DNA from 4 places in the Janthinobacterium leeuwenhoeki genome. Region 1 is predicted to be linked to each of the others. Evidence: predicted binding sites of a transcription regulator. Region 1 holds the regulator's gene; each other region holds the start of a gene.
What was found. The regulator sigma-54, encoded in region 1, starts transcription at its own class of promoters, with help from an activator protein. The targets are predictions, from matches to a motif close to TGGCANGNAANCTGCTTT.
Positions count from the first base shown of each region.

Region 2: the regulator sigma-54 is predicted to act here: its motif matches at 1,679-1,696, upstream of ACQ4WS_RS03075 (urease accessory protein UreD).
Region 3: the regulator sigma-54 is predicted to act here: its motif matches at 872-889, upstream of prpB (methylisocitrate lyase).
Region 4: the regulator sigma-54 is predicted to act here: its motif matches at 3,310-3,327, upstream of ACQ4WS_RS25040 (beta-propeller fold lactonase family protein).

Region 1 is NZ_JBNYXT010000030.1:22,889-30,351, reverse strand. Features, by position in the region: gene hprK (HPr(Ser) kinase/phosphatase) at 1-114, shown strand, start outside; gene rapZ (RNase adapter RapZ) at 267-1,130, shown strand; gene ACQ4WS_RS19870 (enoyl-CoA hydratase/isomerase family protein) at 1,131-2,216, opposite strand; gene hpf (ribosome hibernation-promoting factor, HPF/YfiA family) at 2,353-2,712, opposite strand; gene ACQ4WS_RS19860 (RNA polymerase factor sigma-54) at 2,782-4,260, opposite strand; gene lptB (LPS export ABC transporter ATP-binding protein) at 4,265-5,020, opposite strand; gene lptA (lipopolysaccharide transport periplasmic protein LptA) at 5,020-5,601, opposite strand; gene lptC (LPS export ABC transporter periplasmic protein LptC) at 5,627-6,238, opposite strand; gene ACQ4WS_RS19840 (KdsC family phosphatase) at 6,281-6,814, opposite strand; gene ACQ4WS_RS19835 (KpsF/GutQ family sugar-phosphate isomerase) at 6,814-7,463, opposite strand, start outside.
Region 2 is NZ_JBNYXT010000002.1:248,252-255,714, reverse strand. Features, by position in the region: gene ACQ4WS_RS03080 (EAL domain-containing response regulator) at 1-1,596, shown strand, start outside; gene ACQ4WS_RS03075 (urease accessory protein UreD) at 1,727-2,599, shown strand; gene ACQ4WS_RS03070 (urease subunit gamma) at 2,625-2,927, shown strand; gene ACQ4WS_RS03065 (urease subunit beta) at 2,958-3,287, shown strand; gene ureC (urease subunit alpha) at 3,289-4,989, shown strand; gene ureE (urease accessory protein UreE) at 5,003-5,527, shown strand; gene ACQ4WS_RS03050 (urease accessory protein UreF) at 5,527-6,207, shown strand; gene ureG (urease accessory protein UreG) at 6,230-6,868, shown strand; gene ACQ4WS_RS03040 (HupE/UreJ family protein) at 6,865-7,425, shown strand; gene ACQ4WS_RS03035 (1-acyl-sn-glycerol-3-phosphate acyltransferase) at 7,430-7,463, opposite strand, start outside.
Region 3 is NZ_JBNYXT010000002.1:184,992-192,454, reverse strand. Features, by position in the region: gene ACQ4WS_RS02775 (hypothetical protein) at 6-242, shown strand; gene ACQ4WS_RS02770 (hypothetical protein) at 366-614, shown strand; gene prpB (methylisocitrate lyase) at 952-1,839, shown strand; gene prpC (bifunctional 2-methylcitrate synthase/citrate synthase) at 1,916-3,070, shown strand; gene acnD (Fe/S-dependent 2-methylisocitrate dehydratase AcnD) at 3,082-5,676, shown strand; gene prpF (2-methylaconitate cis-trans isomerase PrpF) at 5,774-6,964, shown strand; gene ACQ4WS_RS02745 (propionate--CoA ligase) at 7,078-7,463, shown strand, end outside.
Region 4 is NZ_JBNYXT010000060.1:8,280-15,742, reverse strand. Features, by position in the region: gene pedF (cytochrome c-550 PedF) at 1-27, shown strand, start outside; gene ACQ4WS_RS25050 (substrate-binding periplasmic protein) at 53-886, shown strand; gene ACQ4WS_RS25045 (TonB-dependent receptor family protein) at 1,050-3,188, opposite strand; gene ACQ4WS_RS25040 (beta-propeller fold lactonase family protein) at 3,392-4,348, shown strand; gene adh (aldehyde dehydrogenase) at 4,686-6,206, shown strand; gene ACQ4WS_RS25030 (DUF779 domain-containing protein) at 6,262-6,657, shown strand; gene ACQ4WS_RS25025 (PQQ-dependent methanol/ethanol family dehydrogenase) at 6,711-7,463, shown strand, end outside.

The DNA.
Region 1 (7,463 bases):
AACATCGCCGTACTGCTGGAAGCGGCCGTGCGCAACACGATTTTGCAGCTGCGCGGCATCGACACCTTGCAGGAGTTCATGGAGCGGCAGAGATTGGCAATGAGTGGCGATTAAAAGCGTAGGTCGGATTAGCGGGGCAAAGCCCCGTGTAATCCGACAACATTGTTGACGTGTGCAGCAAAGAAATACCACAGTCTAAATTGCAATAATTTGTAAAGATAGTTGCCTCGGGAGCGCAGCGCCGATCTTTATTGTATGATCGGCGTATGCATATCGTCCTTATCACCGGAATATCCGGCTCCGGTAAATCCGTCGCGCTCAATGTGCTGGAAGATACCGGCTATTATTGTGTCGACAACCTGCCACCGGCCTTGCTGCCCAGCCTGGTGCAAACCCTGCTCGACGAAGGTACACCGCAACTGGCCGTCGCCGTCGATGCGCGCAGCGCCGAGTCACTGACCAGCCTGCCGCACAATGTGGCCCTGCTGCGCGACCAGGGGCACGACGTCAAGGTCATGTTTTTGACGGCCACCACGCATTCGCTGGTGGCGCGCTTCTCGGAAACGCGGCGCAGCCACCCCCTGTCACACGAATTGCGTCCGAACCAGAATCCGGCCAGCCGCCGCACCCTGATCGAGTGCATCTCGGAAGAGCGCGAACGCCTGTCGGCCATCGAACAGCTGGGCCATGTGATCGACACGTCGGAACTGAGCGCCAACAAATTGCGCGCCTGGATCAAGGATATCGTCGCCTCCGAACGCGCCCCGCTGACCTTGTTCTTCGAATCGTTCGCCTTCAAGCTGGGCGTACCGCTGGACGCCGATTTCGTCTTCGACGTGCGGGCCTTGCCCAATCCCTATTACGATCTGGCATTGCGCCCCCTCGACGGCCGCGACGCGCCCGTGATCGCCTTCCTCGACGCGCAACCGAGCGCGCTGGAACTGCTGGCCGACATCCGCGCCTTCATCGAGAAATGGTTGCCGTCATTCAAGTCCGACAACCGCAGCTACCTGACGGTGGCCCTGGGTTGCACGGGCGGCCAGCACCGCTCCGTGTACATGGCGGAGCGGCTGGCGCAATACTTCGGCCCCAACGAAAGGGTCGTGCTACGCCATCGCGAGCGCTCCTAGTTAATCCAGATGCCGCAGCGGATGCGCGGCGTCCGGCCAGACGGGGGAAAAGAAGCGCGTCACCATGGCCGCGTCGACCTCGTCCAGGCTGGATGGGTTCCAGCGCGGCGCATTGTCCTTGTCGACCACCAGCGCGCGCACGCCCTCGAGCACTTCGCCATGTTCGAAATTGTGGCGCACCACGCTGCGCTCCATGCGCAGGCAATCGGCCACGCCCAGGCGGGCGCCGCGCTGCAGCAATTCCAGAGTCACCGACATCATCAGCGGCGAACGCAGGCGCATGGCCGCCAGCGCCTTGGCGGCGAACGCACTGTCATCCTGCGCCAGCGAGGCCATGATGGCTGCCACGGATGGGGCGCCGAAATGGCGGTCCAGCGCTGCGCGCGCCATCGCCAGGGAAGATACCCCCGCCTCGGCCTGGAACGGCGCCGCCAGCGCCTTGATGGCCACCGGCAAGGCCTCGCCCGGCGTCGACTCGAACAGGGACAGCAGCGCCCCCATCTGCGCCTCAGGCAGGTAGACATCGGCCAGGCCCGTGTACAGGGCATCGGCCGCGTTGATCGTCAAGCCCGTCAAGCCCAGGTACAGGCCCAGCTGACCGGCCAGGCGGGAAAGAAAATAACTGCCGCCCACGTCGGGAAACAAACCGATATTGACTTCCGGCATGGCCATGCGCGTGCGGCCCGTGACGATGCGCAGGCGGTTGCCTGCCCCGGCTTGCGCCACGCCCATGCCGCCGCCCATCACCACGCCATCCATCACGGCAATATACGGTTTCGGATAGAAATGAATCACATGATTTAAAGCATATTCTTCCGTAAAGAAATCTTCCAGCTGGGCGCTGCCGCCTTGCGGCGTAGCCAGGCCCGCATCGTAAAAGAAACGGATGTCGCCGCCGGCGCACAGGGCTTTTTCGCTGCTGGAGCGAATGATGACAGCGTCCACCTGCGGATCGTCGCGCCAGGCCAGCAGGGCCGCGCTCAGGGTGCGCACCATCTCCAGCGACAGGGAATTCAAGGCTTTCGGGCGGTCGAGCACGATGTGGCCCGTGTGGTTGCGGATGGAGGTGTGGACGAAGTCGCTCATGGCAAAATGGAAAGAAGTGAGAACGGGCACATTCTAGCGCCTGTGAGGGAGACATAGCGCTCAACAGCTACTGGCGCAAAAAAGGGCGCACTGTGCGCCCTTAGTTGATCACAACCGGTTGAAAGTCGCAGGCCGCTTAGGCGGCGGCGAATTCTTCTTCCGAATTGTCTGGCAGATGCTTGATCGCCTCTTTACCGTGCCCTTGCACTTTGGTTTTGTATTTCATCACTTGCCTATCGAGCTTGTCGATCAGGCTATCGATTGCGGCATACAGGTCTTGCGCCAGGCTTTCCACATAGACAGTTTTGCCACTCAGGCGCAGGTTGACTTCGGCCTTTTGACGTTTTTCTTTCTCTTTGAGGTTATCCACGGTCAGAATCACGGCAATATCGATGACTTGATCGAAATGACGTTTCACGCGCTCCAGCTTCGTTTGTACGTATTCACGGATGGCTGGTGTCACTTCGAGATGATGTCCGCTGATGGTGAGATTCATACACACTCCTAAAGATGATCGGGTTCGTGCGGTCCATCCTATCCGGCCCGCAGAGGAACCGAAAAAAACTTACAAACACTTACGCAGGCTCACTGGCGGAATTTTCAACGCTTCCCGGTATTTGGCAACAGTACGTCGCGCAATCACCATGCCTTGTTCCCCCAGCATGTCCGCAATCTTACTGTCGGATAAAGGATTTTTAGGGTCTTCTGCTCCTGTCAGTTGCACGATCAATGCCCGTATCGCCGTCGATGACGCTTCGCCCCCCGCTTCGGTGGCGACGTGGCTACCAAAGAAATATTTCAACTCGAACATGCCGTGCGGGGTCAGCATGTACTTTTGAGTTGTTACCCGCGAGATAGTGCTCTCGTGTAAACCCAGTGTATCAGCTATTTCACGGAGCACAAGGGGGCGCATGGCAACGGCGCCATGCGAGAAAAAGTTCTTTTGTCTTTCTACTATCGCCTGCGCCACGCGCAGGATCGTGTCGAAGCGCTGGCGCATATTCTTGATCAGCCACTTGGCTTCCTGCAACTGTGCGCCCATGGCGCCCTCGCCCTTGCCCTGCTTCAACAAGTTGGCGTACATGGCGTTGACGCGCAGGCGCGGCATGACGTCGTTGTTCAGGGTGACTTGCCAGCCATTGCGCGCGCGCTTGACGACGACGTCGGGCACCACGTAATCGGACACGTCCGAGGCAAACACGGCGCCCGGATGCGGATTGCACTGACGAATCACGGTCTGCGCTTCGCGCAAGTCTTCATCGTCGCAATCGAGGGCTTTTTTCAGCTTGTTGAAATCGCGCTGGGCAAACCAGGCCAGGTGCTTTTCCACGATGACGAGGGCCATGCGGCGCGTCACCATGGCGATATGCGGCAAACGCTTGATTTGCAGGGCCAGGCATTCGGAGGCATTGCGCGCGCCCACGCCCGGCGGATCAAAACTTTGCAGCAGCGACAAGGCCGTGCGCATCTCGTCGGCGTCGATTTCCAGCTCTTCCGGCAGGCGCGCCAGGATCTCGTCGAGCGACTCTTCCAGGTAGCCATTGTCGTCGAGCGCGTCGATGATCAGCTCGACCAGCGCGCGGTCGCGCAATTCGAGCACCGTCACGCGCATCTGCTCCATCAGGTGTTCGCGCAGGGTGCAGTGATGGGCTTCGAGTTGCGGGCGCGAATCTTCGTCATCGGGCGCCTTGCCCCGGCTCGCCTCGCTCCAGTCGCTGTCGCCGCCGTCCGCAGCGGCCGGGCCCTCGCTGGCCTCGCCGTCAAAGGTTTCCGCTTCCGCCGGCGCCGCCGGCGCTTCCTGGCCAGGCGGCTGGGGCGGTGCTTCTGCCGGCGCGGCCGTGGAACTCAAAGCCCCGTCGGACAGCAGGCGCAGCGAACGGTCGAGCGGATCGTCCAGGCGCTCGAGCAAGGGATTGTCCGTCAGCAATTGCTCCAGTTCCTGGTGCAATTCCAGGGTAGACAATTGCAACAGGCGTATCGATTGCTGCAACTGCGGCGTCAGTGCCAGGTGCTGCGAAGTGCGCAGCTGCAATGATTGTTTCATTGGCTCACATGCGGAAGTGTTCGCCCAGATAGACCCGGCGTACCGACTCGTTCGCGATGATGTCGTCGGGGCGTCCTGACGCCAGCACCGAGCCCTGGTTGATGATGTAGGCACGGTCGCAAATACCCAGCGTCTCGCGCACATTATGATCGGTGATCAGCACGCCGATATTGCGCTCCTTCAAGAAACGCACGATGCGCTGGATCTCGATCACGGCAATCGGATCGACGCCGGCGAACGGCTCGTCGAGCAGCACGAAACGGGGGTCGGTAGCCAGCGCGCGGGCGATTTCCACGCGGCGGCGCTCGCCGCCCGACAGGGACAGGGCCTGGTTCTCGCGCAGCTTTTCAATCTGCAAGTCGGCCAGCAGTTTATCCAGGCGCTCTTCAATCTCGGCCTTCTTCAAGGGACGGCCTTCGACGGTCTGGATTTCCAGCACGGCGCGGATATTGTCTTCCACCGTCAGCTTGCGGAACACGGACGCTTCCTGCGGCAGGTAGGACAGGCCCATCTGCGCGCGGCGGTGGATCGGCAGGCTGGAGATGTCCACGCCGCTGATATCGATGCTGCCGCCGTCCGACGGCACCAGGCCGACGATCATGTAGAACGAGGTGGTCTTGCCGGCGCCGTTCGGCCCCAGCAAACCCACCACTTCACCGCATTCGACTTGCAGCGAGACATCATGCACGACTTGCCGCTTGCCATAGGTTTTTTGCAGCCCGCGAACGATCAGGGTGCTGCCGCAACGAGTATTGTCCATTATTTCTTTCCTGGCGCAGGCGTGGCCGGCGCTTTCTCCGCCGCCGGTGCCTTGGTCTTCGGCTGGATCACCATGCGCACGCTGCCGCCATCCGGGGTGCTGGCGCCGCTGTCGGAGTTTTCCATCGCAAACACTTCCTTGCGGCTGTCATACGAAATGAATTGGCCGTTGGCCACGTCGGTCACTTTCGTGCCTTCCAGGCGCGTCAGCTTGGCTTTGGAAAACAGTTTCACCACTTCCGTCTTGTTATCGTATTCCACGCGCTCCGCTTCGCCTTCGACCCACAGGTCGCCCGCGCCATCGCGCTTCTGGCGGAAGGTGGCCAGCTTGCCGGGATCGGCCCAGAAGGTAATGAACTGGTAGCCTTGCGGGTCTTCCGTGATCAGGGCCCGGCCCGCCTTCATGGTCAGGGTACCCTTGACCAGCACCACGTCGCCCGTCAGGGTACGCACCTGCTTGACGTCATCGACATGGCCGCTACGTGCCGTGATGACGGCTTCCTTCTCGGAATCGGCCTTCTCGGCATGCGCCACGCCCATGATGGCCAGGGAAAATACGGTCATCAGCAAGATATTCTTCATAGTATGGTTTCCTTGTTTCATTCTGTCATTTTGCCGCCGCGGCCGGGCGCGGTTTCGGCGGGAGGACCATGCGCAGCGCATTCTGCACTTCCACCACGCCGGTGGCGTTATTGGCTTTCATGCCGATGCCATTGATGCGCGAGGCGCCCGTCAGGATATCGACAGGCACGTCCGTTTCCATTCTTTCCTCGTCCGGAAACACCGTCAGCGCTTCCGTCTTGACCGTCAGGTTCTGCGCCTTCGGACTGGCCACGCGGTCGATCACGACCTTGCGGTGCAGTTGCAGCCGGGTATTGTCCTGGTCGATATGCGCCAGTTCCGCGTTCATGTTCAACGGCGGCATGCCGGGCGTGAGCTTGCGCACGAAGGGCTGGTCGATATCGGACGAATCGTCCAGCGGATAATGCGTGAGCTTGGTGCCCGACACGATATAGCTGGGTTTACCCGTCAAGTCCATGCGCACCAGGCTGAAATTGGTGATGAAATAGTCGGGCTCATCCAGATGCTTGCTGGCCGTGATGTCCTGGTTATTCTTGTTCATCACTTCGAGCAGCCAAAAGCTGCCCAGCGCGACAACGACCGCGCCCAGCACGGTAAAAATCATGCGCCAGCGATGGGCGCCTCCTGGCTTACGCATAGGGCTTCACTCTTTCAATGGTCACTGGCGAGGCGGCGCGCCTCACTCCAGGAACGGCGCCATGACGCGCGCATAGTTGTCCTGGGCGCGCAGCAGGAATTCGCAGATCTCGCGCACCGCGCCGCGGCCGCCGCCGGCCTGCGTCACATGGTGCGCCAGGCCCTGCACTTCCGGACGCCCGCCCGGCACGCTGACGGCAAAGCCGACGCGTTTCAGGATGGGCGCATCGATGACGTCGTCGCCGATATAGCCGCATTGCTCTTCCGTCAAGCCCGTCAGCGCCAGCAGTTCGCGAAACGGCGTCAGCTTGTCATGGCCGCCCTGGTGCACATGGGTAATGCCCAGGTCTTGCGCGCGGCGTGCCGTGATGGCCGAGCGGCGCGCGCTGATGATGGCCGTCTGCACGCCCGATTCCTGCAGCAGCTTGATGCCCAGGCCATCATACACATTAAACGTTTTCATCATCTCGCCATCGGGGCCGAAATGCAGGCTGCCGTCGGTGAGCACGCCATCGACGTCAAAGATCATCAGTTTGACCTTGGCCGCGCGCGCCAGGTTGTCCGCTACGCTATCCATCAGATCACCTTCGCTTGCGTCAGATCATGGATATGCAGCGCGCCCACCAGCTTGCCATCGGCATCGACGACCAGCATCTGGTTGATGCGGAACTGCTCCATCACGGCCACGGCATCCACGGCCAGGCGTTCAGGCGCGATGCTGCGCGGCTGCGCATGCATGACGTCGCGGATCGCCACTTGCGTGAAATCCTGCACGCGCTCGAACATGCGGCGCAAGTCGCCATCCGTAAACACGCCCACGGGGCGGTCATCCGCATCGACGACGGCCGTCATGCCCATGCCCTTCTTCGTCATTTCTTCCAGCGCCTGCAGCAGGGAAGCATCCACGGGTACTTTGGGCACGCGTTCGCCGCTGCGCATGACGTCATGTACGTGCGTCAGCAGGCGGCGGCCCAGGGCGCCGCCCGGGTGCGAGCGGGCGAAATCCTCTTCCTTGAAGCCGCGCAAGTCCAGCAAGGCCACGGCGATCGCATCGCCCAGGGCCAGGGTGACGGTGGTGCTGGCCGTCGGCGCCAGGTTCAGCGGACAGGCTTCTTTCTCAACAGAAATATCCAGGTGCACATCGGCCAGTTGAGCCAGGCTGGACTGAGGCTTACCCGTCATGCAAATGAGCACGCCACCCATGCGCTTGACGACGGGCATGATGG
Region 2 (7,463 bases), on a different contig from region 1:
AATCCCGCCTTTACACGCATCACCGGCTACGCGGCGCAGGAAGTGGTGGGCACGGACATCATGCGCCTGCATGCCGGACACACGGGCGAAGCGGTGCTGCAGGCCCTGCGCCAGGGCTTGCGCAGCAGCGGCTGCTGGTCGGGAGAAGTGCAGACGCGGCGCAAGAGCGGTGACACCTATCCCTGCCTGCTCAGCGCCTCCACCGTGTACGGGCCCGATGGCGCCGTCGTCAACTACATCGGCGTCTTCCTCGATATCAGCGAGCGCAAGGCCGAGCAGCATCTGATCGATTTCCTCTCCTACCACGACGCGCTGACGGGTTTGCCTAACCGCGTGCTGCTGCGCGAGCGCTTCCAACAGGCGCGCGCGAACGCGCTGCGCGACAGCCAGCAGGTGGTGCTGATGTGTCTGGACCTGGACCGCTTCAAGAACATCAACGATTCGCACGGCCAGGCCGTGGGCGACAAGGCGCTGCAAGTGGTGGCGCGTTTCCTGTCCGGTTGCGTGCGCGAGGGCGACACGGTGGTGCGCCAGGGCGGCGACGAATTCCAGATCCTGCTGCAGGACGATGCCCTGCTGGGGCGTACTCTGGGGCTGGTGCAAACCATCCTGGCCGGCCTGCGCGAAGAACTCATCGTCGACGGCGAGCGCCTGACGCTGACGACCAGCATCGGCATCGCCATGTGTCCGGCCGACGGCGACAGCCTCGACGACGTGCTGCGCCACGCCGACACGGCCCTGGTGCGCGCCAAGGAAATGGGGCGCGACCATTACGCCTTTTTCACGGAGCGCATGGGCAGCGATATCCGCGCCCGCCTGGCCATGCAGCAGCAGCTGCGCGGCGCCATCTGCCGCGATGAATTCGCAGTGCACTACCAGCCGCAGATGTGTTTGCGCACGGGCGCCTTGCTGGGCGCGGAAGCCCTGCTGCGCTGGGATAACCCGGTGCTGGGCAAGGTGCCGCCCGGCCTGTTCATCGCGCTGGCCGAGGAATACGGCTCGATCACGGCCATCGGCGAATGGATGCTCGAAAGCGTCTGCGCGCAGATCCGCGCCTGGCACGACGCGGGCCTGGGCAGCATCAAGGTGGCCGTCAACCTGTCGGGCAAACAGTTCGCGCAGGACCGCACGGTGCCTTTCGTCGAGGCGACCTTGCGCAAGTACGGCATCGCGCCCGCCTGCCTGGGTATCGAGATCACGGAAAGCACGGTGATGGGCGACCCGGACAAGGCCGTGGCGGCCCTGACGCGCCTGAAGGATATCGGCGTGGGCATTTCGCTCGACGACTTCGGCACCGGCTATTCCAGCCTGGGCTACCTGAAACGCTTTCCCATCGACGTGCTGAAAATCGACAAATCCTTCGTCGATGACGTCACTACCAGCAGCAGCGATGCGGCCATCGCCCGTTCCGTCATCTCGCTGGCGCACAACCTGGCCATGCGCGTCATCGCCGAAGGCGTGGAAACGCGAGAACAGGTCGACTTCCTGACGGAACACGGCTGCGACGAAATGCAGGGCTATTATTTCAGTCGTCCCCTGGCCGCGCAAGCCTTCACCGACTTGCTGCGCGAACGGCGCACCCTGGCCGTGGCCTGAGCGCCGCAGTGCGGCCGATGCACCAAGTCGGTGCGTCCGCTGCAGAGCGGTGCGCAATTCTCAGTTTTTCTTCCCCTGATGCTGGCACATATCCTGCTTAGGTAATCGCTTATTTACGCGATTGTCCCGCATGCCAGACAGCACCCATCCAGCCATGCCGAATCAGGCCGAGGCCAGCGCGCACGGCGCCTGGCAGGCGCATTTGCGCCTGGGCTTTGCGCTGCACGATGGCGTCAGCCGCCTGGTCGAGCGCACGCACAGCGGCCCTTTGCGTGTGCAAAAGCCCCTGTACCCGGAAGGCGACGCCGTTTGCCACGCCATCATCATCCATCCGCCCGGCGGTGTAGTGGGCGGTGACCAGCTGGCCGTCGACGCCACGGTGGGCGAGGGCGCGCACGCTCTGCTCACGTCGCCGGGCGCGGCCAAGTGGTACCGCGCGAATGGCCATGTCTCGGGCCAGCATATCGTGCTGCGCGCGGGCAGCGGCGCTGCCATCGAGTGGCTTCCGCAGGAGAGCATTGTCTTCGACCAGGCTTGCGTGCGCCTGCGCCACGAAGTGGAACTGGCGCAGGACGCCAGCTACATCGGCTGCGATATCGTCTGCCTGGGCCGCAGCGCCTCGGGCGAAATTTTCAACACGGGCAGCATCAGCCAGCAGGTGCAGATCCGCCGCGGCGGCAAGCTGCTGTGGTGGGAGCAGGGCGTGCTGGCAGCCGGCGGCGCGCTGATGGCTAGCCCGCTGGGCCTGGGGGGGCACACGGTATGCGCCACCCTGATCGCCGTCGGCACACCCGTTTCTCCCGCCGTGCTGGCGGCCTTGCGCGAGATCGCCGTGCCAGCCGGCGCCGCGTTTGGCGCCACGCAGATGAAAGCGCTGGTGGTGGTGCGCCTGCTGTGCGGCGACAGCGAGGCGGCGCGCACGATCATGCTGGCTGCCTGGCAGATGCTGCGCCCCGCCATGCTGGGACGCGCCGCCGTCGTGCCCCGCATCTGGAACACTTAATCAGGAAAGAAGCGCAAGGAAAACCATGGACCTGACTCCCCGCGAAAAAGACAAGCTGCTCATTTTTACGGCTGCGCTGCTGGCCGAACGACGCCTGGCGCGTGGCTTGAAGTTGAATTATCCGGAAGCGGTGGCCCTGATCAGCGCCGCCATCATGGAAGGCGCGCGCGATGGCAAGTCGGTGGCGCAGCTGATGTCGGACGGCACAAAAATACTCGCGCGCGCCGACGTCATGGATGGCATCGCCGAGATGATCCCCGATATTCAGGTCGAAGCGACCTTCCCCGATGGCAGCAAGCTGGTGACCGTGCACCATCCGATACCGTAACCAAGCAAGCGACATTGACAGGAGCCGGTCATGACCCCAGGCGAATACAAATTGGAAGAAGGCGAAATCAGCTTGAATGCGGGGCGCGCCACGGCCACCGTGGTGGTGGCCAACCGGGGCGACCGGCCGATCCAGGTCGGCTCGCATTTCCACTTTTTTGAAGTCAACCCGGCGCTGGCCTTCGAGCGCTGGCGCGCCTATGGCATGCGCCTCAATATCACGGCCGGGACGGCCGTGCGCTTCGAGCCGGGCCAGCAGCGCACGGTGGAACTGGTGGCGCTGGCGGGCGAGCGCAAGGTGTACGGCTTCAATGGCGCTGTGATGGGCGAACTGCAAGACACTCCACCGGGAAAGGATTGAGATGGCCAGCATTCCCCGCAGCGCATACGCCGAAATGTTCGGCCCCACCAAGGGCGACCGCATCCGCCTGGCCGACACGGAACTGTTCATCGAGATCGAGCATGACTACGCGATCTATGGCGAAGAGGTGAAATTCGGCGGCGGCAAGGTGATCCGCGACGGCATGGGCCAGTCGCAGCGCTGCGCGGCCGAGGTGATGGACACCGTCATCACGAATGCCGTCATCCTCGATCATTGGGGCATCGTGAAAGCCGACATCGGCTTGAAAAACGGGCTGATTTTCGGCATCGGCAAGGCGGGCAACCCGGATATCCAGCCTGGCGTGACCTTGCCCATCGGCGGCGCCACGGAAATCATCGCCGGCGAAGGCCTGATCGTCACGGCCGGCGGCGTCGACACGCATATCCACTTCATCTGCCCGCAGCAGATCGAGGAAGCGCTGATGAGCGGCGTGACCACCATGCTGGGCGGCGGCACGGGGCCGGCCGTGGGCACGGCCGCCACCACCTGCACGCCGGGGCCATGGCACTTGCACGCCATGCTGGCCGCCGCCGACGCTTTTCCGATGAACCTGGGCTTCATGGGCAAGGGTAACGTCAGCTTGCCGCTGCCGCTGGAGGAGCAGGTGCGCGCGGGCGCCATCGGCCTGAAACTGCATGAAGACTGGGGCAGCACCCCGGCCGCCATCGACAATTGCCTGTCCGTCGCCGACCGCATGGATATCCAGGTGGCGCTGCACAGCGATACCCTCAACGAGGGCGGCTTTCTGGAACACACGCTGGCTGCCTTCAAGGACCGCACCATCCACACCTTTCACACGGAAGGGGCGGGCGGCGGCCATGCACCCGACATCATCGCCGCCGTGGGACAGGCCAACGTGCTGCCCTCGTCGACCAACCCGACGCGGCCCTTCACCGTCAACACGCTCGACGAGCACCTGGACATGCTGATGGTGTGCCACCACCTGGACCCGGCCATTGCCGAAGACGTGGCCTTTGCCGAGTCGCGCATCCGCCGTGAAACCATCGCTGCCGAAGATATTTTGCACGATATCGGCGCCATCTCCATGATGTCGTCCGACTCGCAAGCCATGGGCAGGGTGGGTGAAGTGATCATGCGCACCTGGCAGACGGCGCACAAGATGAAGGTGCAGCGGGGCGCCTTGGCGCCCGACACGGCGCGCAGCGACAATTTCCGCGCCAAGCGCTACATCGCCAAGTACACGATCAACCCGGCCATCACGCATGGGATATCGCATGTGGTGGGCTCCATCGAGTCGGGCAAGATCGCCGACATCGTGCTGTGGAAGCCGGCCTTCTTCGGCGTCAAGCCGTCGATGATACTCAAGGGCGGCATGATCGCCGCTGCGCAGATGGGCGACCCGAATGCGTCGATTCCCACGCCGCAGCCCGTGCATTACCGCATGATGTTCGGCGCCTTCGGCGGCGGCCTGAAAAAGTCGTTCACCTTTGTCTCTCAGGCGGCCTACGACCTCGATATCGGCCACCAGCTGAAACTGAACAAATCCGTCATCGCCGTGAAAAACATGCGCGGCTTGCGCAAGCACGACATGATACATAACAGCGCCACGCCGCACATGGAAGTGGACCCGGAAACCTATGCCGTGCGCGCCGACGGCCAGTTGCTGGTGTGCGAGGCGGCCGCCGTGCTGCCGATGGCGCAGCGCTATTTTCTATTTTAAGCAGGAGACAAGCATGCTCACTTTGCATACCAAACTGGCGGCTGACGATCATCGCGCCGCCGTTGCCCAACTGGTGCTGCCCTACGACCAGCGCGAAAAATGCCGGCTGCGCGCCGTGCTGTCGAATGGCGACGAGGTGGCCGTGTTCACCGTGCGCGGCACGGTGCTGCGCGACGGCGAGCGCATGACGGGGCCGGATGGTCAGGTGGTGCAGATCGTCGCCGCGCGCGAACCGACCTACCTGGTGCGCTGCGCGGACGCCCACACCCTGCTGCGCTGCGCTTTCCACCTGGGGAACCGCCACACGCAGGCGCAGGTGGGCGACGGCTTTCTGCGCATCCGCAAGGACGTGGTGTTGAAGGAGATGCTGGAAGGCTTGCAGGCGACTGTGACGGAAGAAAGCGCGCCGTTCGAGCCGGAGGCGGGCGCGTATGGCGGCGGCCATGGCCACCACGACGGCCACGGCCAGCATTTGCTGGCACCCGTGCCGCTGCGGCAGAAAATCCACCGCCCCAGTGATACAGCGGGCACCGCATGATGCAGGCCTCGGCCCTGCTGCATTTGCTGCAGTTCGCCAGCCCGGCCCTGCCGATCGGCGCCTACAGCTATTCGCAGGGACTGGAAGCGGCGCTCGAATCTGGCCTGGTGGCGGATGCGGCCACGGCGCGCGAATGGATCGCGCAGCATCTGGCGCAGGTGGTGGCGCGCTGGGAAGCGCCTTTGTGCTGGCGCTTGATGCAGGCGTTCGACGCGCAGGATCTGTGCGCCGTGCAGCGCTGGAGCGAGCGTTTCATCGCTTCGCGCGACACGGCGGAGTTTCGCGCCGAGACCATCCAGATGGGCTATTCATTGAGCAAATTGCTGGCCGAACTGGGCGTGGCCGACGGCGTCTTGATCGACATGCTGCAGGGCCTGCCGGAAGTGGCCCTGCCCACGGCGTATGCCTGCGCCGTGGCGGCACTGGCCATTCCGCGCGAGCAAGCGCTGCTGGCCATGCTGTTCGCCTGGGCGGAAAACCAGGTGCTGGTCTGCGTGAAATCCGTGCCGCTGGGGCAAGTGGCGGGCCAGCGACTATTGCTGTCGCTGCGGCCGGAGCTGGAAGCGGCGGCCCTCACGGCGCAAACCTTGCAAGACGACGAGATGGGCAACTGGGCGCCCGGCCTGTCGCTGCTGTCGATGCGGCACGAAGTGCAGTACAGCCGCCTGTACCGTTCCTGAATTATTCTATAAGAGAGCAAAAATGACATCGATCACCTCCAATCCGCTGCGCGTGGGCATCGGCGGGCCCGTCGGCTCGGGCAAGACGGCCCTGTGCGAAATGCTGTGCAAAGGCATGCGCGAACGCTACGACATGGCCGTCATCACGAATGACATCTACACCAAGGAAGACATGGAAATCCTGCTGCGCGCGGATGCCTTGCCGGCCGAGCGCCTGATGGGCGTGGAGACGGGCGGCTGCCCGCACACGGCCATACGCGAGGATGCGTCCATCAACCTGGAAGCCATCGCGCGCATGCAGGCAGATTTTCCCAACCTTGATTTGATCCTGGTCGAATCGGGCGGCGATAACCTGGCCGCCACCTTCAGCCCGGAATTGTCGGACCTGACGATTTACGTGATCGACGTGGCCGGTGGCGAAAAAATCCCGCGCAAGGGCGGGCCCGGCATCACGCGCTCCGATTTGCTGATCATCAACAAGACGGACCTGGCGCCATACGTGGGCGCCAATCTGGACTTGATGGCGCAGGACGCCAAGCGCATGCGCGGCGAGCGCCCCTTCGTGTTCACCAATCTGCGCAGCGGCGACGGTGTGCAGATCGTCATCGATTTTATCCGCGAGCAAGGTTTACTCGATCAACCAGGCAAGGAGCTGCAATGAGCGCAAGACTGATGAAGAAAACAGCCGCCGTGGTGGCGCTGTGCCTGCTGGCTTTACCAGCCATGGCCCACCCCGGTCATGGCGACAGCGTGGGTTTTCTGGCCGGTTTCGCCCATCCGTTCACGGGCATCGACCATTTGCTGGCCATGCTGGGCGTGGGCATCTGGGGCGGCCAGCAGCGCCGCGGCCTGGCCCAGCCGGCCACTTTCCTCGGCATGATGCTGTTTGGCGCTCTGGCCGGCATGGCGGGTTTGACGGTGCCCGGGCTGGAAACGGGTATCGCCGCCACGGTGGCGCTGGTGGGGCTGGCCATCGCGCTGGCGCTGGCCTTGCCGAACTGGCTCGGCATGGGCATGGTGGGCCTGTTCGCGCTGGCGCATGGCAATGCGCATGGCCAGGAATTGCCGGCAGCAGCGGCCGCATGCGGCTTCATGCTGGCTTCGGCTGTCTTGCTGTGCGCGGGACGTTTCCTCGGCCAGGTATTGGCCGAGCGCATGCTGCGCCTGGCCGGCGTGGCCTTGACGGCCGCCGGCGTGGTGTTGATGGGGCTTGCTTAATCGTTTAAGCGCCAGGGCGCTTGTCGGACAGCACGATG
Region 3 (7,463 bases), on a different contig from region 1:
AATTCATGAACGATATCACTGTACGCAGCGAAGAGTACCGCGGTTTTACAATTTCGGTGACGCCGCAAAAGGATAACGATGATTTATGGGACTTTACCTATCGCCTGCAGCGCGAAGGTGAGGCGGAAGCCCAGGCGATCACGCGCAGCCGCACCCTGGGCGGTTATGCGGCGCCCGAGACGGCTTGTACGGCTGGCCTGCAAGTGGCCAGGACGGAAGTGGATAATCTGCTGCGGCCTTGAGCCAGCGTAAATTGTTTAGCCGGAAAGTCAGCCTGACCGCGCGCTGGCGCCTGAAACACGTCGCTAGCGGCCGCGCTTCATGCTAGGATTTCCACTATTGAGTCAGTCACGAAGGAGGCATCCATGGATAGCAGTTCTAAAGTTCACTATAAAGGCTGGGAAATCGTTCCCCTGGCCGTGCCCACCACCGACGGCAAATGGTCGGCCAGTTGCGACATCGAACGCGCCACCGCGGAAGGCCTGGAAGTATTCGAAGGTTCGACCATGCAATTCGTGCGCGACGACGAGGATGGCGCCATTGCCGCCGCCTGCGAAGAGGCCGTGCGCCAGATCGACAACATCATTGCCAATCCGCTGGTGCGTCTGGCCTAGTGTGGTCTTGTAGTTTCAGTTGTATCAGTTGTATCAGTTGTATACATCAGCCGGCGCCCGCCGGCTGTTTTTATTGGTGCGTCTTGCTGCTTGTTGCATGTTTCAAAAAATGTTTCAAAATGGATTGCATGAAACAGAATTGAAACGTTTTTGACGCCAAACGTGATATCGCTGTTGCCTGGTGGGACATCCCTGGTGGGCGTCTATCTCCTGTTTTCACTCTGCCGTCAGGTGTTTTTCGCAGCGCCGCGCTGGCCTGGCACGGCATTTGCAATACTGGTAATCATAGCCACTCCGTGAAACATTCGGGACCATCCGAAACCCATAAGGTGAACACATGACTCAATACTCCGCAGGTGCCGCATTCCGCAAGGCCGTCCAGGAAGAATCCCCGTTGCAAGTCGTCGGCGCCATCAACGCCAATCACGCCTTGCTGGCCAAGCGCGCCGGTTATAAAGCCATCTACCTGTCCGGCGGCGGTGTCGCGGCCGGCTCGCTGGGCTTGCCCGACCTGGGCATTTCCAGCCTGGACGACGTGCTGACCGATATCCGCCGCATCACCGACGTGTGCGACCTGCCGCTGCTGGTCGACGCGGATACGGGTTTCGGTTCGTCCGCCTTCAATGTGGCGCGCACGGTGAAATCGATGATCAAGTTCGGCGCTGCCGGCCTGCATATCGAAGACCAGGTGGGCGCCAAGCGCTGCGGTCACCGTCCGGGTAAGGAAATCGTCAGCAAGGAAGAAATGGTCGACCGCATCAAGGCGGCCGTCGATGCGCGCACGGACCCGAACTTCGTCATCATGGCGCGCACCGATGCGCTGGCCGTCGATGGCCTGGAAGCGGCACTGGAACGCGCCGTCGCCTGCGTCGAAGCGGGTGCCGACATGATCTTCCCGGAAGCCATCACGGACCTGGACATGTACGCCACGTTCGCCAAGGCCGTCAACGTGCCGATTTTGGCCAACATCACGGAATTCGGTTCCACGCCGCTGTTCACGCTGGACGAATTGCGCAGCGCCCACGTGGGCCTGGCCCTGTATCCGCTGTCGGCCTTCCGCGCCATGAACAAGGCGGCCGACAACGTCTACCGTGCGCTGCGCCGCGATGGCACGCAAAAGAACGTCGTCGACACCATGCAGACGCGCATGGAGCTGTATGAGTCGATCAATTACCACGACTTCGAGCAAAAGCTCGATGCGCTGTTCGCGGCGCAAAAGAAATAAGAAAAGTAAAGAAGCCAGGGCCGCATGCCGGCCCCGCAGTGATGCAACCGAGACTAGTCAATTTTTGGAGAAATCAATGAACGCACCGCAAGCCGCCACTTTCAAGCCTAAAAAATCCGTCGCCCTGTCCGGCGTCACCGCCGGCAATACGGCGCTGTGCTCGGTCGGCAAGACCGGCAACGATTTGCACTATCGCGGCTATGACATCCTGGACGTGGCCGACAGCTGCGAGTTCGAGGAAATCGCCTACCTGCTGGTGCACGGCAAGCTGCCGACTGCCGCCGAACTGAAAGGCTACAAGGCCAAATTGAAATCCTTGCGCGGCCTGCCGTCGGCCGTCAAAGCCGCGCTGGAAGCGCTGCCGGCCGCCGCTCACCCGATGGACGTGATGCGCACGGGCGTGTCCGTGCTGGGCTGCACCCTGCCGGAAAAAGACGACCATAACGCGCCAGGTGCGCGCGACATCGCCGATCGCCTGATGGCGTCGTTCGGCTCCATGCTGCTGTACTGGTACCACTACAGCCATAATGGCAAGCGCATCGAAGTGGAAACGGACGACGACTCGATCGGCGGCCACTTTCTGCACCTGCTGCACGGCGAAAAACCGTCGGCGTCGTGGGAAAAAGCCATGCACACCTCGCTGATCCTGTACGCGGAACACGAATTCAACGCTTCGACCTTCACCAGTCGCGTCATCGCCGGCACGGGTTCGGACATCCACTCGGCCATCACGGGCGCCATCGGCGCGCTGCGCGGCCCGAAACACGGCGGCGCAAACGAAGTGGCGCTGGACATCCAGAAGCGCTACGACAATGCCGATGAAGCGGAAGCGGATATCCGCGAGCGCGTCGCCAACAAGGAAGTGGTGATCGGCTTTGGCCACCCCGTCTACACGATTTCCGACCCGCGCAATAAAGTCATCAAGGAAGTGGCCCGTTCGCTGTCGCAGGAAGCCGGTTCCACGAAAATGTTCGACATCGCCGAGCGCCTGGAATCGGTGATGTGGGAAATCAAGAACATGTTCCCGAACCTGGACTGGTTCTCGGCCGTGTCGTACCACATGATGGGCGTGCCGACGGCGATGTTTACGCCGCTGTTCGTCATTTCGCGCACTTCGGGCTGGGCTGCCCACATCATCGAGCAGCGCATCGACAACAAGATCATCCGCCCGAGCGCCAACTACGTGGGCCCGGAAGACCTGGAATTCGTGCCGATCAAGGACCGCAAATAATGAGCATCAATATGAATACCTTGCACCGCAAATCCTTGCCGGGCACCCAGCTAGACTACTTCGATACGCGCGCCGCCGTCGATGCGATCCAGCCAGGCGCCTACGCCACCTTGCCCTATACCTCGCGCGTACTGGCCGAAAATCTGGTGCGCCGCTGCGATCCGGCCACCTTGAACGCTTCGCTGAGCCAGTTCATCGAACGCCGCCGCGACCTCGATTTTCCATGGTTCCCCGCCCGTGTCGTCTGCCATGACATCCTGGGCCAGACGGCCCTGGTCGACCTGGCCGGCTTGCGCGACGCCATCGCGGCCCAGGGCGGCGACCCGGCGCTGGTCAATCCTGTCGTGCCCACGCAACTGGTGGTCGACCATTCGCTGGCCGTCGAATGCGGCGGTTTTGATCCCGATGCTTTCGCCAAAAACCGCGCCATCGAAGACCGCCGCAACGAAGACCGTTTCGACTTCATCGACTGGACGAAAAAGGCGTTCAAGAACGTCGACGTGATTCCTCCAGGCAACGGCATCTTGCACCAGATCAATCTGGAGCGCATGTCGCCCGTGATCCAGGTGCAAAATGGCGTGGCCTATCCTGACACCCTGGTCGGCACGGATTCGCACACGCCCATGGTCGACGCGCTGGGCGTGATCGCCATCGGCGTAGGTGGTCTGGAAGCGGAAAGCGTGATGCTGGGCCGCGCCTCGTGGATGCGCCTGCCCGACATCATCGGCGTCAAGCTGACGGGCAAGCCGCAGCCGGGCATCACGGCCACGGACACGGTGCTGGCGCTGACGGAATTTTTGCGCAAGCAGAAGGTCGTCTCGTCCTACCTGGAATTCTTTGGCGAGGGCGCTTCGCACCTGACCCTGGGCGACCGCGCCACGATCTCGAATATGGCGCCAGAATTTGGCGCCACGGCCGCCATGTTCTACATCGATGCGCAAACCATCAAGTATCTGAAACTGACGGGCCGCGACGATGAACTGGTCAAGCTGGTGGAGCTGTACGCAAAAGAGACAGGCTTGTGGGCCGACAGCCTGGTCGACGCGCAATACGAGCGCGTCTTGAGCTTCGACCTGTCGTCCGTGGTGCGCAATATCGCCGGGCCGTCGAATCCGCACAACCGCGTGCCGACGTCGGAACTGGCTGCGCGCGGGATCTCCGGCGTGGTGGAAAACGAGCCGGGCAAGATGCCGGACGGCGCCGTCATCATCGCGGCCATCACCAGCTGCACCAACACGAACAACCCGCGCAACATGATCGCCGCCGGCCTGATCGCGCGCAATGCGAACCGCCTCGGTTTGACCCGCAAGCCGTGGGTGAAATCGTCGCTGGCGCCGGGCTCGAAAACCGTGGAACTGTATCTGCAGGAAGCGGGCCTGCTGCCGGAGCTCGAAACACTGGGCTTCGGCGTCGTGGCTTTCGCCTGCACCTCGTGCAACGGCATGTCGGGCGCGCTTGATCCTGTCATCCAGGAAGAAGTGGTGTCGCGCGACCTGTACGCCACGGCCGTCTTGTCGGGCAACCGCAACTTCGATGGCCGTATCCACCCGTACGCGAAACAGGCTTTCCTCGCTTCGCCGCCGCTGGTGGTGGCCTACGCGATCGCCGGCACCATCCGCTTTGATATCGAGAAGGATGTGCTGGGCCATGATGCGGACGGCAAGGCTATCCTGCTGAAGGATATCTGGCCATCCGACGAGGAAATCGACGCCATCGTCGCATCCAGCGTCAAGCCGGAGCAGTTCCGCAAGGTGTATATCCCCATGTTCGCCAAGCAGGCCGACGACGGCATCAAGGTCAGCCCCCTGTACGACTGGCGTCCGCAGACGACGTACATCCGCCGTCCGCCGTACTGGGAAGGCGCGCTGGCTGGCGCGCGTCCCTTGAAAGGCATGCGTCCGCTGGCCGTCCTGGGCGACAACATCACCACCGACCATTTGTCGCCATCGAACGCCATCATGCTCGATAGCGCGGCCGGCGAATACCTGGCGAAGATGGGTTTGCCGGAAGAAGACTTCAACTCCTACGCCACGCACCGGGGCGACCATTTGACGGCGCAGCGCGCCACGTTTGCCAACCCGACCCTGAAAAACGAGATGGTGATCGAAGATGGCAAAGTGAAGGCCGGTTCGCTCACGCGCATCGAGCCGGAAGGCACGATCTCGCGCATGTGGGAAGCCATCGAGGTGTACATGGAGCGCAAGCAGCCATTGATCATCATCGCCGGCGCCGATTATGGCCAGGGTTCCTCGCGCGACTGGGCCGCCAAGGGCGTGCGCCTGGCTGGCGTGGAAGCCATCGTGGCCGAAGGCTTCGAGCGCATCCACCGCACCAACCTGGTGGGCATGGGCGTCTTGCCGCTGGAATTTTTGCCAGGCGTGAATCGCAAGACCCTGGGTCTCGATGGCAGTGAAACCTATGACGTCGTCGGCGAGCGCACGCCGCGTTCCACCTTGACCCTGCTCATTCACCGCAAGAGCGGCGAAACGCTCGAAGTGCCCGTCACCTGCCGCCTCGATACGGCGGAAGAGGTGTCGATTTACGAGGCCGGCGGCGTCTTGCAGCGCTTCGCGCAAGATTTCCTCGAGTCGTCCAAGGCAGCATAAACCAGGGGTCAGACCCGCCGGGTCTGACCCCAGCTTTGTGCTGCGGGGAGGCTGTCGTCCTCGCAGCGCGTGCAAAGAACTTCTGCGGAAATATACAATGAGCCACGTACCCCAAATCAACATCCCCGCCACCTACATGCGTGGCGGCACCAGCAAGGGCGTGTTCTTCCGCCTGCAGGATTTGCCCGCCAGCGCGCAAGTGCCGGGCGCGGCGCGCGATGCGCTCCTGCTGCGCGTGATCGGCAGCCCCGACCCGTACGGCAAGCAGATCGACGGTATGGGCGGCGCCACCTCGAGCACCAGCAAGACGGTGATCCTGGCAAAAAGCGCCAAGCCGGAGCACGACGTCGACTATCTGTTCGGCCAGGTTTCCATCGACAAGCCCTTTGTCGACTGGAGCGGCAACTGCGGCAACCTGTCGGCCGCCGTCGGCTCGTTCGCCATTGCCAGCGGGCTGGTGGACGCCGCCCGCGTGCCTGCAAACGGCATCGCCACGGTGCGCATCTGGCAAGCCAATATCGGCAAGACCATCATCGCCCACGTGCCCATGACGCATGGCGAAGTACAGGAAACGGGCGACTTTGAGCTTGATGGCGTGACCTTCCCGGCCGCCGAAGTGAAGCTGGAATTTCTCGATCCTGCGGCGGAGGAAGAGGGCGGCGGTGGCGCCATGTTCCCTACCGGCAACCTCGTCGATGACCTCGACGTACCCGGCATCGGCACCTTGAAAGTCACCCTGATCAACGCCGGCATCCCGACAATTTTTGTCGACGCGGACGCCATCGGCTACACGGGCACGGAACTGCAGGACGCCATCAATGGCGACCCGGCCGCGCTGGCCCGCTTCGAGACCATCCGCGCGCACGGCGCGCTGCGCATGGGTTTGATTTCCCACCTGGATGAAGCGGCGAAGCGCCAGCATACGCCGAAGGTGGCCTTTGTCGCCAAGCCGGCCAGCTATGTCTCGTCCAGCGGCAAACAGGTGGAAGCGGGCGAGATCGACTTGCTGGTGCGCGCCATGTCCATGGGCAAGCTGCATCACGCCATGATGGGCACGGCGGCTGTCGCCATCGGCACGGCGGCAGCCATCCCCGGCACCCTGGTGAACCTGGCGGCGGGCGGCGGCGAAAAAACCAGCGTGCGTTTCGGCCACCCGTCCGGCACCCTGATGGTGGGTGCGCAAGCGGTGCTGGCCGATGGCCAATGGAGCGTCACCAAGGCCATCATGAGCCGCAGCGCGCGCGTGTTGATGGAAGGGGCTGTGCGCATTCCCGGCGACGCGTTTTAGGAAGAAATACGCAGGCAGATGGTAGGCAGATGACACACAGGCGGCACACATAAAGTGGTGGCCAGGCCAGTTCGCCCAGGCCCGATACAGATTGCACGCATACCGGAGGAGATATGAATTTCGCAGCATTTTATCAACGCTCGATCGACACGCCTGAGGCTTTTTGGCGCGAGGAAGCGGACAAGATCGATTGGCATACCCCGTTTTCGCAAGTGCTCGATTATTCCCGCCCGCCATTCGCCAAATGGTTCGTCGGCGGCACCACCAATTTGTGCCACAACGCCGTCGACCGCTGGGTGGACAGCCAGGGCGATGCGGCCGCGCTGATCGCCGTTTCCACCGAGACGAACACCGAGCGCAGCTACAGTTTTCGCGAACTGCAGCGCGAAGTGGAACGCTGCGCGGCCATTTTGCTGTCGCTGGGCGTGGCCAAGGGCGACCGCGTATTGATCTACATGCCGATGATCGCCGAAGCGGCCTTCGCCATGCTCGCTTGCGC
Region 4 (7,463 bases), on a different contig from region 1:
CTGGAAACTCGCCGCGAATCTAATTAAGTCGAACTGATCACGAAGGAGTCACATGCGTTCATTTCACCTCCAGGGCGCGCGCGCGATGATCTCGCTCGCTTGCCTGGCGCTGTGCGCAGCCGCGCCAGCGCGCGCCGACTGGCAAAAAGTGCAGCAGTCGGGCAGCCTGAAAGTGGCTGTGTATAACGAGTTCGCACCGTTTTCCGACAAGGGTGCGGGCATCGATATCGACATCGCCGAAGCGCTGGCGAAAAAGCTGGGTTTGAAACTGAGCTTGCTGCCATTCCCCGCCGGCGAAAACCTCAACGATGATTTGCGCAATATGGTGTGGAAGGGTCATTACCTCGGTTATGGTCCCGCCGATGTGATGCTGCATGTGCCGGTCGACAAGAAGTTGATGGCGGATAACGACAAGGTCGAGATCTTCGCGCCGTACTATGTGGAAACCGTGCGCCTGGCGCGTAGCGCGCAAGCCGTGCCGCAATTCGATGGCGTCGCTTCGCTGACGGGCAAGCGCGTCGGCGTGGAAAAGGTGTCGATCGCGGCCATGCTGATGCTGGGCGAAGACAATGGCAAGTACCGCGACGACGTGCGCATCTTCGACACGGCGGCCGAAGCCTTGCAGCAATTGCGGGCGGGCAAGCTCGATGCCGTGCTGGCGAATCGTTCGGAAATCGAGTCGGTGCTGAAAAGCGATCCCGCTTTCCCCGTGAGCGAAGTGGGGTTCGCCCGCTTGCCGCGTGCCGGCTGGGCCGTGGGCCTGGCCGTCAGCCGCCAGCAGCTCGACGTGGGCAAGTTGCTGCAGGCAGCCATGAACGAGATGGCGGCCAGCGGCGAATTGAAAACCATCTTTGAAAAATATGGCGTGAAGGAAGCACGGCCGTAACAGGCCATGCTGCATGGTAAAAAGCCCGCGCATCGGAAGAGGCGTGGGCCTTTTTGTCATGAGAACGCCTGAAAAACGTTCAGGGCAAGGCGCATTGCCGCAGGCAGTACGAATAGTACGACCAGGCAATGCAACGCGGCCATGGACTTTTTCTCAGGTGTTCTTAAAACGCGTATTGCGCGCTGACACCTAGCAGCCAGTTACGGCCCGGCGCCGCTTCATAGTAGCGCTTGTTGCTGTCGCCGACGATGACGGAGCCCACGTAGGTCTTGTCAAAAAGATTGTTCAGGCGGGCAAACTGCTTGAAGCGCCAGTTGCCCACGTTTTGCCTGGCGTTGAACCGCGCATTGAACACCGTGTAGCCAGGCGCCGGTTTTTCGCTGTTGCTGTCTTCCGCGTAGACCTGGTTGCTGGCCACGCTTTCCAGTGCCGCGCCAAAACGGTCCAGCGTGTCTTTCCAGGCCAGTTCCGCGAACAGGTTGGCGCTGGGCACGCCCGGCAAGCGGTTGCCTTCGCGCACGTTGCCAAACGCCTGGTCATACACGGCGTGCAGGCTGGTCAGCGCCACTTTTGTCGTGAAGCCATACGGCAGGTTCGAGTCCAGCGACACTTCCATGCCCTGGCGCAAGGTTTTACCTGCATTGCGATAGCTGGTGCGTCCGCCGCTGGACTTGTCGACCACCAGTTCGTCGTTGGTCCTGATCTGGAACAGGGCCGCGTTCACGTGCGTGTTGTTGCCGATCCTGGCCTTGACGCCCGCCTCCAGGTTGGTGCTGGTGGCCGGCTTTAACTGGTAATTGAAACCGCCGCCCGTACCCGAGTAAAACAGTTCATTCAAGGTGGGCGCTTCGAAGCCGCGCGCGGCGCTGGCGTAGACGTTGACGTTCGGCGTCAGTTTATACAACAGGCCCAGCACTGGTGTCGTATGGCTGAACTCGAGGCTGCCGCTGTCATCGCCATTGCCGAGGAAATGGTCGTTGACCGCTACTTTCATCTTGCTGTAGCGCAAACCTGCGCTGAGCAGCCATGGCCCGCTTTGCCATTCCGCCTGGACATACGGATCGAGGCTGGAGACGACATCCTGTTCGTCGCGGCGCAGCTTGCCTTTTACGCCAAAGCTATTGCCAATGTAATTCTCATAGCCGGTGCGGTCATCGCTGGAGCGACCGTAATCGATGCCGATGGTGGTGCTCAGCTTGCCGCCGGCCAACTGGTTCACGTGCAGCCAGTTGGTATCGATGCCATAGAACTGGCGCTGGAAATCGACCACGCCGCCCGAATGGCTGGCTGGGGCCTGGAATCCTTTGCTAAATGCCTGGTACTGGATCACGTCACGGTTGCCGCCATACACCATCACATGCAGGCGGTCATCGCCAAACGATTGCTCGTAGGTGGCGCCGATTTGCTGGTGGTCGATGCTTTTGCGCGTGTTGTAGCGTTCGGCAAAAGTGCGTTTCGGATTTTGCGTATCTGTCGTGTCGATTTCACCGGCGCGCGGATCGGCGGCAAACGTGGCCCAGGTGGCGCCCAGCGGATCTTGCGTGTTGCCCTGGTGCAGGCTGTTGGCGACGATGGTCAGCTTGCTGTCCGCATTGGGCTTGACGGTGATCTTGCCGAACGCCTGTTCGCGCGTGGCGGCGCTGTGGTCGCGGAAGCCATCCGTGCGGAAGCGTGAACCGTCGAGCACGTAGCCGATGCCGCCTGCCTGGCCCTGCGCCGTCAAGTCCACCTTGCTGGTGCCGTAGCTGCCGCCTGTCACATTCAGTTCGACGGATGGGGGATTTTCCCCATCCCTGGAAAACAACTGGATCACGCCGCCCGAATGATTGCCATAGATGGCAGAAAATGGCCCGCGCAGCACTTCGATGCGCTCCGCCGTATCGAGGTTGAAGGTGGCGGCTTGGCCCTGGCCATCGGGCATGCTGGCAGGAATGCCATCGCTGATCAGTTTGACGCCGCGCACGCCGAAGGCCGAGCGGGTGCCGAAGCCGCGCGACGAGATCTGCAAGTCTTGCGCGTAGTTCTGGCGGTTCTGTACGACCAGGCCGGGCACGGCGGCCAGCGCTTCAGACGCGTTGACGCGGATTTGGCCCTCCTGGATGCGGGCGCTGTCGACGACATCGATCGAGGCCGGCACTTCCTGGCTGGGGTGGGCGATGCGGCTGCCGCTGATGACCACCGTATCCATCAGTTGTCCGGCGGCCAGGTCAGCTGACTCGGCGGCAAAGACGTGGGGGGCGAGGGTAGCGCTGCCGGCGACAAACAGGCTGGCGATGGTGTTCAGGCGGAAACGATGCTGCATGCGGATTCTCCAATGTGAATAAAAGCCTGCTTGAGCGCGTGAGCGGCACAGGTCTGCATGTCGTATCAAGCAATATGCCTGCCATGTCTCCATTGGTGGGCTGAAATTATACGCGTGTCAGTGGCACGGCGTTTGCCTACAGCAATTGTCAGAGGCGCCGATGCCGCGCGCTTTTCCTGTGTTTTTCCATTGAAAAGGTGATTATGCCCAACTTCTTCTCGCGTCTGCGCCAGATGTGCTGGCTGCTGCCGGCACTCGCCAGCAGCGCCCTCCAGGCCGCTCCTTTTGCCTATGTCCCCAATGAAAAATCGGGCACCTTGAGCGTCATCGACACGGCTACCGACCAGGTAGTGCGCCAGATAACGGCCGGCAAGCGGCCGCGCGGCATCGCCGCCGACCCTACCGGGCGGCAATTGTTTGTCACGGATGCCGCCAGCAGCGTCTTGCTGCTAATTGATAACGCTGGCGGCACGCCCCTGCGTACGGTGGCGCTGGGCAAGTCGCCCGAAGGCGTCAGCGCTTCCCTGGACGGTCATTACGTGGCTGTGGCCGTCGAGGAAAACAATAGCGTGGCCTTGCTCGATGGCCAGACAGGTACCTTGCTTGCCGACATCAAGGTGCAGGGACGCAACCCGGAACATGCCGTCTTCAGCCCCGATGGGCGCTGGTTACTGGTCAGTGCAGAAGAGGCTGAGCAAGTCGATGTCATTGATGTGGCGCAACGCCGCCAGGTGGCTTCCATTGCCGTGGGACTGAGGCCGCGCGGCATCGGTTTCAGCCCGGACTCGGGCCGCGCCTACGTGGCGTGCGAGCTGGTCAATGCCGTCTACGTCATCGACATGGCCGCGCGCAAGGCGATTGCCACCATTCCAGCGGGCAAGAATGCCAATGGCATCGTGGTCCATCCCAGCGGCAAGCAGGTATATGTCTCGAATGGCACGGACGGCACGGTGATGGTGATCGACACGGCCAGCCACCAGGTCACGGCCACCATTGCCGTCGGCAAGCGCCCGTGGAATATGGCCATCACGCCCGACGGCGCCAAGCTGTACGTGGCCAATGGCCGCTCGAACAGCGTGTCCGTCATCGACACGGCCAGCGCGCAGAAGGTGGCCGATATTGCCGTGGGTGAATTGCCATGGGGCGTGGTGATTCGCTAGGCAAGCTGGAGCAGGTGTTCCAGTCTGGTACACCTGTTCCATTGTGCAGCGGCGTAGGGGCGCGGCGGCAGGGCTGGCCCGGATTGGAACAGGACGGCGCCACCTTGTTCAAAACGCAAACAGACCCACGCCCGCCTTTCATGCCAGGGCATGCGCGGAAAAGCGCGCCGGGATTGACGCCACGCCCTTGCAACAAGGGCAAAAGCGGCTAAGTTTGTAAGGGGATGGCGAGCTGGCACGGCATTTGCGGAAGACTCCGTGTACTCACCCCATCTGTACCAGGACGTTTGATTTTAACTACAGCACTTCCATTCTAATTAACCCTATAGAGGACGACATGAATCTCGCAGACATCAGCAAACTGGGCGTAGCCAATCCCTTCAAACAACGCTATGACAATTACATCGGCGGCAAATTCGTTGCCCCAGTAAAAGGTGAATACTTTCCTAACATTACGCCGATCACCGGCTTGCCGTTTTGCGAAATTGCCCGCTCCACGGCGGAAGACGTTGAGCTGGCGCTGGACGCCGCGCATGCCGCCAAGGATGCCTGGGGCAAGACTTCGCCTGCCGAGCGCGCCAATATCCTGAACCGCATCGCCGACCGCATCGAACAAAACCTGAGCCTGATCGCCACGGCGGAAACCATCGACAACGGCAAGCCGATCCGTGAAACGATGAATGCCGACATTCCGCTGGCCATCGACCATTTCCGTTACTTCGCCGGTTGTATCCGCGCCCAGGAAGGCTCCGTCGCGCAAATCGATGCGGAAACCTATGCCTATCACTACCATGAGCCGCTGGGCGTCGTGGGCCAGATCATCCCGTGGAATTTCCCGATTCTGATGGCTGTGTGGAAACTCGCGCCAGCCCTGGCAGCCGGCAATTGCGTGGTGCTTAAACCGGCCGAGCAGACGCCGGCGTCCATCATGGTGTTGATCGAGCTGATCGGCGACTTGCTGCCACCGGGCGTGTTGAACATCATCAACGGTTTCGGCCTGGAAGCGGGCAAGCCGCTGGCGTCGAGCAAGCGCATCGCCAAGATCGCCTTTACGGGCGAAACGGGCACGGGCCGCCTGATTATGGGTTACGCGGCGCAAAACCTGATTCCCGTCACCCTGGAGCTGGGCGGCAAGTCGCCGAACATCTTCTTTGAAGACGTGATGGATGCCGACGATGATTATTTCGACAAGTGCCTGGAAGGTTTCACCATGTTTGCGCTGAACCAGGGTGAGGTGTGCACTTGCCCATCGCGCGTGCTGATCCAGGAATCGATCTACGAAAAATTCATCGAACGGGCTTTGAAGCGCGTGGCCGCCATCAAGCAGGGCAACCCGCTCGACGCTTCCACCATGATCGGCGCCCAGGCGTCGCAGGAGCAGCTGGAGAAGATCCTGTCCTACCTCGACATCGGCCGCCAGGAAGGCGCCGAAGTGCTGGCCGGCGGCGAGCGCAACACGCAGGCGGGCGACCTGGAGGGCGGCTACTACGTGCGTCCGACCGTGTTCAAGGGCCATAACAAGATGCGCATCTTCCAGGAAGAGATCTTCGGGCCCGTCGTGTCAGTGACCACCTTCAAGGATGAGGCCGAAGCGCTGGCGATTGCCAACGATACCTTGTATGGCCTGGGTGCCGGCTTGTGGACGCGCGACGGTTCACGCGCCTTCCGCATGGGACGCGCCATCCAGGCGGGCCGCGTGTGGACCAATTGCTACCACCTGTATCCGGCCCACGCCGCCTTCGGTGGCTACAAGCAATCGGGCATCGGCCGCGAAAACCACAAGATGATGCTCGATCACTACCAGCAAACGAAGAACTTGCTGGTGAGCTATAGCCCGAAAGCCCTGGGCTTCTTCTAAACCGGCAACAGGCGCCGCGCCTGTAGTCCAGGCGCGGCGCGCAGAAAGGGATGCCATGAGTGCAGCAATTGCCCGGGTGGTCGCCACCGATGCGGCGCTGGAAATGATGGACAAGTTGCGCCAGCGTCACGGCCCGCTGATGTTTTTCCAGTCGGGCGGCTGCTGCGACGGCAGTGCGCCCATGTGCTATGCGCTGGGCGAGTTCGATGTCAGCGATACCGATATCTATCTCGGCAATTTGAATGGCACACCGTTTTACATGGGACTTGAGCAATTCGAGTACTGGGAGCATACCCAGTTGATTATCGATGTGGTCGACGGCAATGGTGGCATGTTTTCACTCGACAACGGTACGGGCAAGCGCTTTTTGACGCGCTCGCGCCTGTTCACCGATGAAGAGTGTGCGCTGTTGCATGCCCAGCCGCATGAACACGACAGAAAAAGCACCTGAGAGTTACACACACATACTAATAACAGAGGGAGATGATTGTGCAGAAAAAAATCATGGGGATCGTCGTCGGTTTGAGTGTCGCCTCGTTGGTCCAGGCGGCCGACGTGGGCAATGTCACCAATGCCATGCTCGACAGCACGGCGAAGAATCCCTCTAGCGTCCTGTCGTTTGGCATGGGCACGCAGGGCCAGCGCTATTCTCCGTTGACGCAGATCAATGACAAGACCGTAGCCAAGCTGGTGCCGGCCTGGTCATTCTCGTTTGGCGGCGAAAAACAGCGGGGCCAGGAATCGCAGCCGCTGATTCACAACGGCAAGATGTTCGTCACGGCATCGTATTCGCGCATCTTTGCCGTCGACTTGAAAACGGGCGCCAAGCTGTGGAAGTATGAGCATCGCTTGCCGGACGGCATCATGCCCTGCTGCGACGTGGTCAACCGCGGTGCCGCTCTGTATGGCAACCTGGTGATCTTCGGCACGCTCGATGCTTACCTGGTGGCGCTGGACCAGAACACGGGCAAGATCGTCTGGAAGGAGAAAGTGGATGACTATGCGGCCGGCTACTCGATGACGGCTGCGCCGCTGATCGCCGAAGGCTTGCTGCTGACGGGCGTGTCGGGCGGGGAATTCGGCATCGTCGGCCGGGTCGAAGCGCGCAACCCGATGACGGGCGACCTGGTATGGAGCCGTCCGACGGTAGAGGGCCATATGGGCCACCGCTACGACAAGGATGGCAAGGCCATCGATAACGGCGTATCTGGCACGGTGAACAAAACCTGGCCGGGCGACCTGTGGAAGACGGGCGGC